Regions from separate parts of the Enterobacter sp. SA197 genome, predicted to be linked through region 3. Evidence: predicted binding sites of a transcription regulator. Region 3 holds the regulator's gene; each other region holds the start of a gene.
What was found. The regulator PurR, encoded in region 3, represses purine synthesis genes. The targets are predictions, from matches to a motif close to CANGCAAACGTTTGCNTG.

Region 1 (3,267 bases), 1.5 Mb from region 3:
TCGCTCACCAGCTCCGGCATGGCGTTCGACAGGCCACCTGCGCCTACATCGTGAATAAACTGAATCGGGTTGGCATCGCCCAGCTGCCAGCAGCGGTCAATCACCTCCTGACAGCGACGTTCCATTTCCGGGTTGTCGCGCTGAACGGAGGCAAAATCCAGGTCCGCATCGGACTGACCGGAAGCCATAGACGAGGCAGCACCACCGCCCAGACCGATGTTCATCGCCGGGCCGCCCAGCACAATCAGTTTCGCACCGACAGTGATTTCACCTTTCTGCACATGGTCAGCACGGATATTGCCGATGCCGCCTGCCAGCATGATGGGTTTGTGGTAACCGCGCAGCTCTTCACCGTTGTGGCTGTTCACTTTTTCTTCATAAGTACGGAAGTAACCGGTGAGCGCGGGGCGACCAAATTCGTTGTTAAAGGCTGCACCGCCCAGCGGGCCATCGGTCATAATATCCAGCGCAGTAACGATACGCTCAGGCTTACCGAAGTCCTCTTCCCACGGCTGTTCAAAGCCCGGAATACGCAGGTTCGAGACAGAGAAGCCCACCAGACCCGCTTTGGGTTTGGCGCCACGACCGGTTGCACCTTCGTCACGAATCTCACCACCGGACCCCGTTGCCGCACCCGGCCACGGCGAGATTGCCGTCGGGTGGTTGTGGGTTTCGACTTTCATCAGAATATGTGCGGCTTCCTGGTGGAAGTCATAACGCCCGCTCTCATGGTCAGCAAAGAAACGCCCGACCTCTGACCCTTCCATGACCGCCGCGTTGTCTTTATAGGCAGACAGCACATAGTCAGGGGTCTTTTCGAAGGTGTTTTTGATCATTTTGAACAGCGACTTCGGCTGCTGTTCACCGTCAATGACCCAGTCGGCGTTAAAAATTTTGTGGCGGCAGTGTTCGGAGTTAGCCTGCGCGAACATGTACAGCTCAATATCGTTAGGGTTCCGGCCAAGACGGCTGAACGCCTCCTGGAGATAATCTATTTCGTCTTCCGCCAGCGCCAGGCCCAGACGCACGTTTGCATCAATCAGCGCCTGACGTCCCTCACCAAGCAGATCTACGCTCTGCACCGGTGCTGGCTGATGGTGTTCAAACAGCGTTGCCGCCTCCGCTTCTGCGGTAAAGACGGTCTCCATCATGCGGTCATGCAGCGCTGCGGCAACACTCCCCCACTGCGCCTCGGTCAGCGTGGAGGCCTCAACGTAGTACGCCACTCCGCGCTCCAGACGATTGATTTTGGCCAGGTCGCAGTTATGAGCGATATCCGTTGCTTTAGAAGACCAGGGAGAGATAGTGCCAGGGCGAGGCGTCACGAGGAGCAATTTGCCGGACGGGGTATGGCTGCTTAAGCTTGGGCCGTACTTCAGAAGGCGCTGCAGTCGGGTCAGTTCTTCCTCGTTCAACCGGTCATTCACGTCGGCAAAATGGACATACTCAGCGTAAATGTTGCTCACCGGGAGCTGGGCTGCCTGAAAACGCGCCAGCAGTTTGTTGATACGAAATGCGGACAGTGCAGGCGAACCACGCAGAATTTCCATCATAAGTCTCTCGTCGTCGAAGCTTTAAGTGTGCATCAGGGGGAAAACGGGCGTCATTATAGTGAATCCTGAGCAGCGACGAAACCGTTTGCGTCGAAATAAAATTGCCTGCGCCAGTTGGCTATGCCGATGCGCCCCTTCGCTAATTAGTTGCCAACTGGCGTATTGTTGCGCAAAATGCCGCTCAATTACGAATAAACCCCCTGGTATTGATAGCGGCTTTTCACTTGGGCGACGCACGGCGCAGAGAATTAACTAATTGAAAAAATTTAAGATTAATTATCTGCTCATAGGCATCGTTACCCTTCTGCTGGCAGCCGCGCTATGGCCTTCTGTCCCCTGGTTCGGCAAAGCTGAGAATCGCATTGCTGCCATTAAGGCGCGCGGTGAGCTTCGTATCAGCACCATTGTCACTCCGATGACCTATACAAACGTAGACGAAAAGCCCTACGGCCTCGACTATGAACTGGCGCAGCAGTTTGCCAGGTACCTGGGGGTAAAACTGCACGTCACCGTCAGGCAAAATATCAGTCAGCTGTTTGATGACCTGGACGAGGGCCGGGCCGACATGCTTGCCGCCGGCCTGGTCTACAACAGCGATCGCATTCAGCACTACCAGCCAGGTCCGGTTTACTACTGGGTCTCCCAACAGCTGGTCTACCGTGTCGGCAGCTATCGCCCCCGAACGCTGGCAACCGTAAACGACAGCCAGTTAACCATCGCGCCCGGCCACGTCGCCATCAACGATCTACGTGAACTAAAAGAGAAGAAATTTCCCGAACTGAGCTGGAAAGTGGATGAGAAGGCAGGCACCACCGAGCTGCTGGAGCAGGTGGTGAACGGTAAGCTCAGTTATACGGTTGCCGACTCTGTTGCCATCAGTTTGTTTCAGCGCGTCCATCCCGAACTCGCGGTGGCTCTCGACATCAGTGATGAACAACCGGTGACCTGGTTTACCCGCCGTGATAATGACAATACGCTCTCCGCCGCGATGCTCGACTTCTACAACAACATCAACGAAGACGGGACGCTGGCACGCCTGGAGGAGAAATATCTGGGTCACGGGGAGGATTTCGATTACGTGGATACGCGTAGTTTCCTGCGGGCAGTGGATAGCGTCCTGCCTGAACTCCAGCCACTGTTTACGAAATACGCGCAGGAAATTGACTGGCGTCTGCTGGCTGCCATCTCTTATCAGGAGTCGCACTGGGACACCCAGGCTACCTCGCCAACCGGGGTGCGCGGCCTGATGATGCTCACTAAAAATACGGCCCAGAGCCTGGGCCTGAGCGATCGTACAGACGCGGAACAGAGCATCAGCGGCGGCGCGCGTTACCTGCAGGATATGATGGCGAAAGTGCCGGAAACCGTCCCCGCTGAGGAGCGCATCTGGTTTGCCCTCGCGGCGTACAATATGGGGTATGCCCATATGCTGGATGCCAGAGCGCTGACCGTTAAAACGAAGGGTAATCCCGACAGCTGGTCGGATGTAAAGCAACGGCTTCCTATGCTGAGTCAGAAGCCCTGGTACAGTAAACTGACCTATGGTTACGCGCGCGGGCATGAAGCCTATGCCTACGTGGAAAATATTCGTAAGTATGAAATCAGTCTGGTGGGTTATTTGCAGGAAAAAGAGAAGCAGGCCGCGAAGACGTTGAAAATGGCGCAGAGTTACCCGGTGGTGGGGGCAGATGAGTTTAATAAAACGCCCTACGGT
Region 2 (3,267 bases), 320 kb from region 3:
GGATGAGGTGAGCGTTGGCAATGTTAAATTGCAGGTGCTGCATTGCCCCGGTCACACGCCCGGCCATGTGGTTTTCTTCGATGCGCTCTCACGCTTACTGATTTCCGGCGACGTCATATTTAAAGGTGGCGTCGGGCGCAGTGATTTTCCGAAAGGCGATCACCGGCAATTGATTGATTCCATCCGGGTTAAGCTGCTGCCGCTGGGTGATGATGTGACCTTTGTGCCCGGACATGGCCCCATATCAACGCTGGGTCATGAGCGTTTGCATAATCCCTTCCTGCAGGATGAACTCCCTGTCTGGTAAATAAAAAAAGCCGCGAAAGCGGCTTTTTTATGATCACCCTGACTCAAAGCACGGCGACAATGGCTTCACATAACGGTGCCATATTATCTGGCGTCATTCCGGCGACATTGACGCGCCCCGACGCGACAGCGTACACCCCGAACTCTTCCCGCAGACGCAGAACCTGCTCTTTCGTCAGACCGCTGAACGAGAACATGCCGTTCTGTTTAGTGATAAAGCTGAAATCGCGGTTTGCACCTTTATCCTGCAGAGTATTTACGAACAGCAAACGCATACGCTGAATGCGCTGACGCATATCCGTCAGCTCCTGTTCCCAGATAGCGCGCAGAGCATCATTGCCAAGGATGGTCGCCACCACAGAAGCGCCGTGTGCGGGTGGGTTGGAGTAGTTCGCACGAATGGTCGCTTTCATCTGGCTGAAAGCGCGGTCGGCGGTTTCACTATTGGCTGTGACCAGTGTGCAGGCGCCGACACGTTCATTATAAAGGCCAAAGTTTTTAGAGAAGGAGCTGGCGACAATCAGTTCTTCATGAAGCGCAGCAAAGGCACGTAACCCTTCCGCATCCTCTTCCAGGCCACGAGCGAAACCCTGATAGGCAAAGTCAAAGAGCGGGAGCCAGCCTTTTTCTACTGACAGTCTGGCCAGCGTTTCCCACTGCTCCAGCGTCGGGTCGATCCCGGTAGGGTTATGGCAGCAACCGTGGAACAGGACCACGTCCCCTGCGACAGCACCTTCAAGGCTTGCCAGCATGCCATCAAAATCAAGCGCATGGTGTTGCGCATCGTAATAGGCGTAATCGCACACTTCCAGACCCGCGGAATTGAACACGCCTTTATGGTTTGGCCAGCTCGGATTACTTACCCACACGCGCTTAGCTGAAGTATTTTTGGCCAGGAAATCAGCCGCGACACGCAAACCGCCCGTGCCACCTGGTGTCTGTGCCGTACGGGCGCGTTTGTCACTGATAATGGCGCTGCCCTTTCCGAACAGCAGTTCCTGGGTGCAACGACCAAATTCAGGAATACCGTCTATGCCGAGGTAATTCTTGGTGGTTTCATTTTCCAGCAGATATTGTTCAGCTTTTTTTACGCTGGTCAGAACAGGGGTTTTGCCGGTTTCGTCTTTATAGACACCAATACCCAGGTTGATTTTGGTTGGACGTTCATCGGCGCGAAACAGATCGGCTAAACCCAGAATAGGGTCAGCCGGGGCAGCGGTTATAATCTCAAACATGACAAGGTTCCATTGTGATGACAGAAGGGAGGTCCGCTATCAGGGTAACGGGAGAACCAGTGATTGCCAACCGTTTGCAATAAAAAGCGTGCGTCTTTTTGCACGACAGAAGGTTGTTCTTCCATAAAGCAAAAAACAGGGCCGAAGCCCTGTTTATCATGCATATAATAACGAGGTATGCTGATTAGAACTGGTAAGTTACACCCAGAGTTACGTTATCGGAGGTACCAACCCAGGAGTAGTACTGGCTGTCTTTGTCATCCAGCAGGTTGATACGGTAGTCGCCGTATACGTTGAAGTTTTTGTTGAAGTAGTAGTACGCACCAACGGTCACGTATTTAGCCAGGTCGTTGGAAACGGTGTTGCCGTTGTTATCCAGGCCCAGTGCTTTGCCGGTGGACTGAACGTAAGATACGGACGGACGCAGGCCGAAGTCGAACTGGTACTGTGCGATAACTTCGAAGTTCTGAGTTTTGTTAGCAACAGATTTGTCGTCGTTAACTCTGTTACCAAGGATGCTGGTGTTACGGGTTTCTGCGTAAACAGTTGCCAGGTAGACGTTGTTCGCATCATATTTTGCACCAACAGCCCAGCTCTCTGCTTTCTCGCCTTTGCCGTCGTCTTTCTGGTATTTGGTACGGTTAGCGGTGCTGTATGCGCCGATCACGCCGAAGCCTTCACCGAACTCATAGCCCAGGGAGGTACCGAAACCGTCGCCGTTGCCACGTTCGATGTCGTCGCTACGATCGTTTTTGCCCTGATACTGCAGCGCCAGGCTCAGACCATCAGCCAGACCGAAGAAGTTGCTGTTACGGTAGGTCAGAACACCGGTAGAACGGCTGGTCATGTAGTTATCGGTGTTACCGCCACCCCAGGTTTCGCCGGAGAAGGACGGAGACATATCGGTGTAAGATTCTACATCGTAAACCACGCCGTAGTTACGGCCGTAGTCCAGAGAGCCCGCGTCAGTTACTTTGATACCAGCGAATGCCAGACGGGTAACGTTGTCCTGGTTGCCTTCAGCTTTGCCCGCTTTGGTACGGTATTCCCATTGGCCGTAACCGGTAACATCGCTGTTTACCTGAGTTTCGCCTTTGAAGCCGATCTGACCGTAAGAGGAGTCCTGGTTAGTAGTGCTATCGCCGGAGGTGGTGAAGCCGTGCTCACCAACAACTTTCCCGTACAGGTCCAGTTTGTTGCCGTTTTTATTGTAAACTTCAGCAGCATTTGCTGCGCCAGCTACCAGCAGGGCAGGGATGACCACTGCCAGGATATTGCGCTTCATCATTATTTATTACCCTCATTGGTTTTTTTGAACACCTGCCACTGCCTCCAATAAATTCCGTCAATAATAATTTACGGAACTATTGATGAGAGTTTGGTGTCTTTCTGTGTCTGAGAGGCATCTTTCCATTCATATAATCGTTTCGCTAGCCTGAAAGTGCTACAAATGTCTTAAAGAAGTAACAGAAAGCAATATTATGTAATAATTTATGAATTTTAAGGAACTTTGTGAACCAACTCAAAGTTCAGAGACAATCGTCGATAAAAACAGCCATTCTTATCCTATTTATATGAATTACTTATAATTAATAAAGATAACGGGATTTCTTATTCAAGAATCGTTCTCAACAAGCTTTTGCTTATGACGAGGTTCAGCCATCTGGATTGCTGTGTATATTTTATCCAAATGTGCTATTCGATGAGGAAAAACTAATCCGCAAGA
Region 3 (3,267 bases):
CAATGCCAAGTCCCGCCGTGGCGAGGAATGACATACGCCAGCCAATGGTTTCACCAAGCCAGGTGGCCGCAGGGACACCGCCAATATTGGCAATGGTCAGTCCCATAAACATGGTGGCAACCGCGCTGGCCTGCTTCTCCTTTGCCACCACGCTCGCCGCCACCACCGACCCAAGCCCGAAAAAGGCGCCGTGGTTGAGGCTGGTAATAATTCGCGAGAGCATCAACGTGGTGTAATCGGGCGCAATGGCGGATAACACATTGCCCAGCGTGAAGATTGCCATCAGAAAGATTAACGCATTACGACGCGCGCGATGCGAAAGCAGCAGCGTCATTAGCGGCGCCCCCACCATTACCCCTATTGCATAGGCGCTTATCAGCATCCCTGCCGCTGGAATCGACACATCGACACCACGGGCAATGACGGGCAGAAGTCCCATCGGGGAGAATTCCGTCGTACCGATGCCGAAAGCGCCAATCGCCAGGGCAAGCAGTGGATAATTAATTTTCATGTTTTATACGCTCCGGAAATGCCGTGTCGTCGGGCGACACCGTCACAGAAGGCAAAAGTATGACATTAATCACAAAAAACAGCAGTCAATGAATCGCGAAAAGAGAATTGCTGGGGAGGGAATAATCGAAGGGGAAACAGCGAGGGAGCTCGCGCTCCCTCGGGGTAAATCAGTTCAGAGCGGCAGTCATTGCGCCTGCAACAATCAGAGCAAGGACAACAACGGTAGTCATTAAAGAAAACTTCAGGTCGGTACTCATCAATTTTTCTCCTTTTTTAAATCCCCACAAAAAGTGAGATAGCGCATTTTTGCATAAATAAACGTAAAAATCTTGCAGGAATTAGATTGATATACGTTTTACCTCTTCCCCTTTTGTTCAAGATAAGACAAAATTCGACGCTAAATTTATTAGCGTACCGGCCATTGACTCCCCTCCTGACGTTCAGTGTCTTTTTCCCGGCGTAAGTTTCCCCTCGCGCGGCGAAAGGGTGAAGGCAGGCAAACGTTTACCTTATGTATTTTCAGGAGCTTATGATATGGCATGGAGTGACATCTGATGGCAACGATTAAAGACGTAGCGAAGCGAGCAAACGTTTCCACCACAACCGTATCACATGTAATTAACAAGACGCGTTTCGTGGCTGAAGAGACACGAAATGCCGTGTGGGCTGCAATTAAAGAGCTTCACTACTCGCCGAGTGCCGTCGCCCGTAGCCTGAAAGTGAATCACACCAAATCCATTGGTCTGCTGGCGACCAGCAGTGAAGCGGCCTATTTTGCCGAGATTATTGAAGCCGTTGAGAAAAATTGCTTCCAGAAAGGGTATACCCTTATCCTCGGCAATGCGTGGAATAACTTTGAAAAGCAAGGGGCTTACCTGTCGATGATGGCGCAAAAGCGTGTCGACGGTTTGCTGGTCATGTGTTCTGAATACCCGGAATCCCTGCTTACGATGCTCGGCGAATATCGTCACATCCCAATGGTGGTGATGGACTGGGGTGAAGCAAAAGCCGACTTCACGGATACCGTTATCGATAACGCGTTCGAAGGCGGCTACATGGCCGGTCGTTATCTGGTTGAACGTGGTCATCGTGATATTGGCGTCATCCCAGGGCCACTTGAGCGCAATACGGGCGCGGGCCGCCTGGCGGGTTTCATGAAGGCAATGGAAGAAGCGCACATCAGCGTACCGGAACACTGGATTGTCCAGGGTGATTTTGAACCGGAATCGGGCTATCGCGCCATGCAGCAAATCCTCACCCAGTCTTCACGCCCTACGGCGGTATTCTGCGGCGGTGACATTATGGCGATGGGGGCACTCTGCGCGGCGGATGAAATGGGGCTGCGGGTGCCGCAGGATATTTCGGTGATCGGTTATGATAATGTGCGTAACTCACGGTATTTTACCCCCTCGCTCACCACTATCCATCAGCCGAAGGATTCGCTCGGAGAGACCGCATTCAATATGCTGCTCGATCGTATTGTGAATAAACGCGAAGTTTCTCAGTCCATTGAAGTTCACCCGCGTCTGATAGAACGTCGTTCGGTCGCTGACGGTCCGTTCCGCGACTACCGCCGTTAATCCCCTCCGTGGGGGCCGGTTAATCCTGCTCCCACAGCCATTCCCGGTTTAGCGTTTCACTGTCTCCCAGGTAATTCAGCAGCCAGTCCAGTGCCGGCGAGGCATCGTTTTGCTGCCAGGTCAGGCAGCAGGCAGCATCGGGGAATGGATTTTCGAGCGTAAGCGCCACCCACTCTCCTTTATCGAGCCACGGGCGCGCAAAATGCGCTGGCACCATGCCAACACACAGACCGGCGGAAAGACACGCCGCAGAAGACTCCCAGTCCGGCGCCACCACCCGTTTCTGGTTGTCCAGAAGCCAGGTTATGCGCTTGGGCAGGGAACGGGACGTGTCTTCACGCACCAGGGAAGGCCAGTTGCGCAATGTCTCGTCACTCAGCGGTGCGGCCATCTGCACCAGGGGATGGTGGCTTGCCACCACACACTTCCAGCTCAGCATGCCCATATCACGAAACGCGTAACGCCCTCCGACCGGGATCGCCTGGGTCGCGCCGATCGCCAGTTCCACCCTCCCGTCTGCCAGGGCATCCCAGACCCCATTAAAGACCTCCTGAAAGACGATCAGCTCAACATCGCAAAAATGGCGGTAGAAGTCGACTATCATCTGGCGGGTCCGCTCCGGCTTAACGATATTATCCACCGCAATAGCCAGCTGCCCGCGCCAGCCGTTGGCAATTTGCTGACACTGTTGTCGGGTGATCTGCATTTTTTTGATAACAGAACGCCCTTCTTTGAGAAATAACGCGCCAGCGGGGGTTAATTCGACATCCCGATGACGACGCTGAAACAGCTCAACGGCGAGCCATTCCTCCAGCTGACGTACGGTATAGCTCACCGCCGACGGTACCCGATGCAGTTCCTGCGCTGCACCACTAAAACTGCCATTACGTGCCACCGCATCAACGACTTCAAGTGAATATTCTGACCACATAGTCTGCCTGCAAAAAATTTGAAACCAGTGCGCAAATATTAGCGTTTCACAAGCTGACTTTCACTCCCTAGACTCTGTTTCCCTGTTTACCTGCATAAAAAGAGATAGTGCCATGCAACCAGGAAAAGGATTTTTAGTCTGGCTGGCGGGATTAAGCGTACTGGGCTTTCTTGCTACAGACATGTACCTCCCTGCTTTCGCTGATATTCAGCAAGATTTAAACACGTCGGCAGCAGTGGTCAG

Region 1: the regulator PurR is predicted to act here: its motif matches at 1,628-1,645, upstream of purL (phosphoribosylformylglycinamidine synthase).
Region 2: the regulator PurR is predicted to act here: its motif matches at 1,605-1,622, upstream of M1D91_RS08340 (amino acid aminotransferase).

What each region holds. Positions count from the first base shown of each region.
Region 1 covers NZ_CP096393.1:3,674,643-3,677,909, forward strand. Annotated here, with positions in the region: gene purL (phosphoribosylformylglycinamidine synthase) at 1-1,553, opposite strand, end outside; gene mltF (membrane-bound lytic murein transglycosylase MltF) at 1,810-3,267, shown strand, end outside.
Region 2 covers NZ_CP096393.1:1,832,874-1,836,140, forward strand. Annotated here, with positions in the region: gene M1D91_RS08335 (MBL fold metallo-hydrolase) at 1-307, shown strand, start outside; gene M1D91_RS08340 (amino acid aminotransferase) at 351-1,541, opposite strand; gene M1D91_RS08345 (porin) at 1,726-2,829, opposite strand.
Region 3 covers NZ_CP096393.1:2,152,583-2,155,849, reverse strand. Annotated here, with positions in the region: gene M1D91_RS09970 (MFS transporter) at 1-511, opposite strand, end outside; gene cydH (cytochrome bd-I oxidase subunit CydH) at 681-770, opposite strand; gene purR (HTH-type transcriptional repressor PurR) at 1,068-2,093, shown strand; gene punR (DNA-binding transcriptional activator PunR) at 2,113-3,024, opposite strand; gene punC (purine nucleoside transporter PunC) at 3,137-3,267, shown strand, end outside.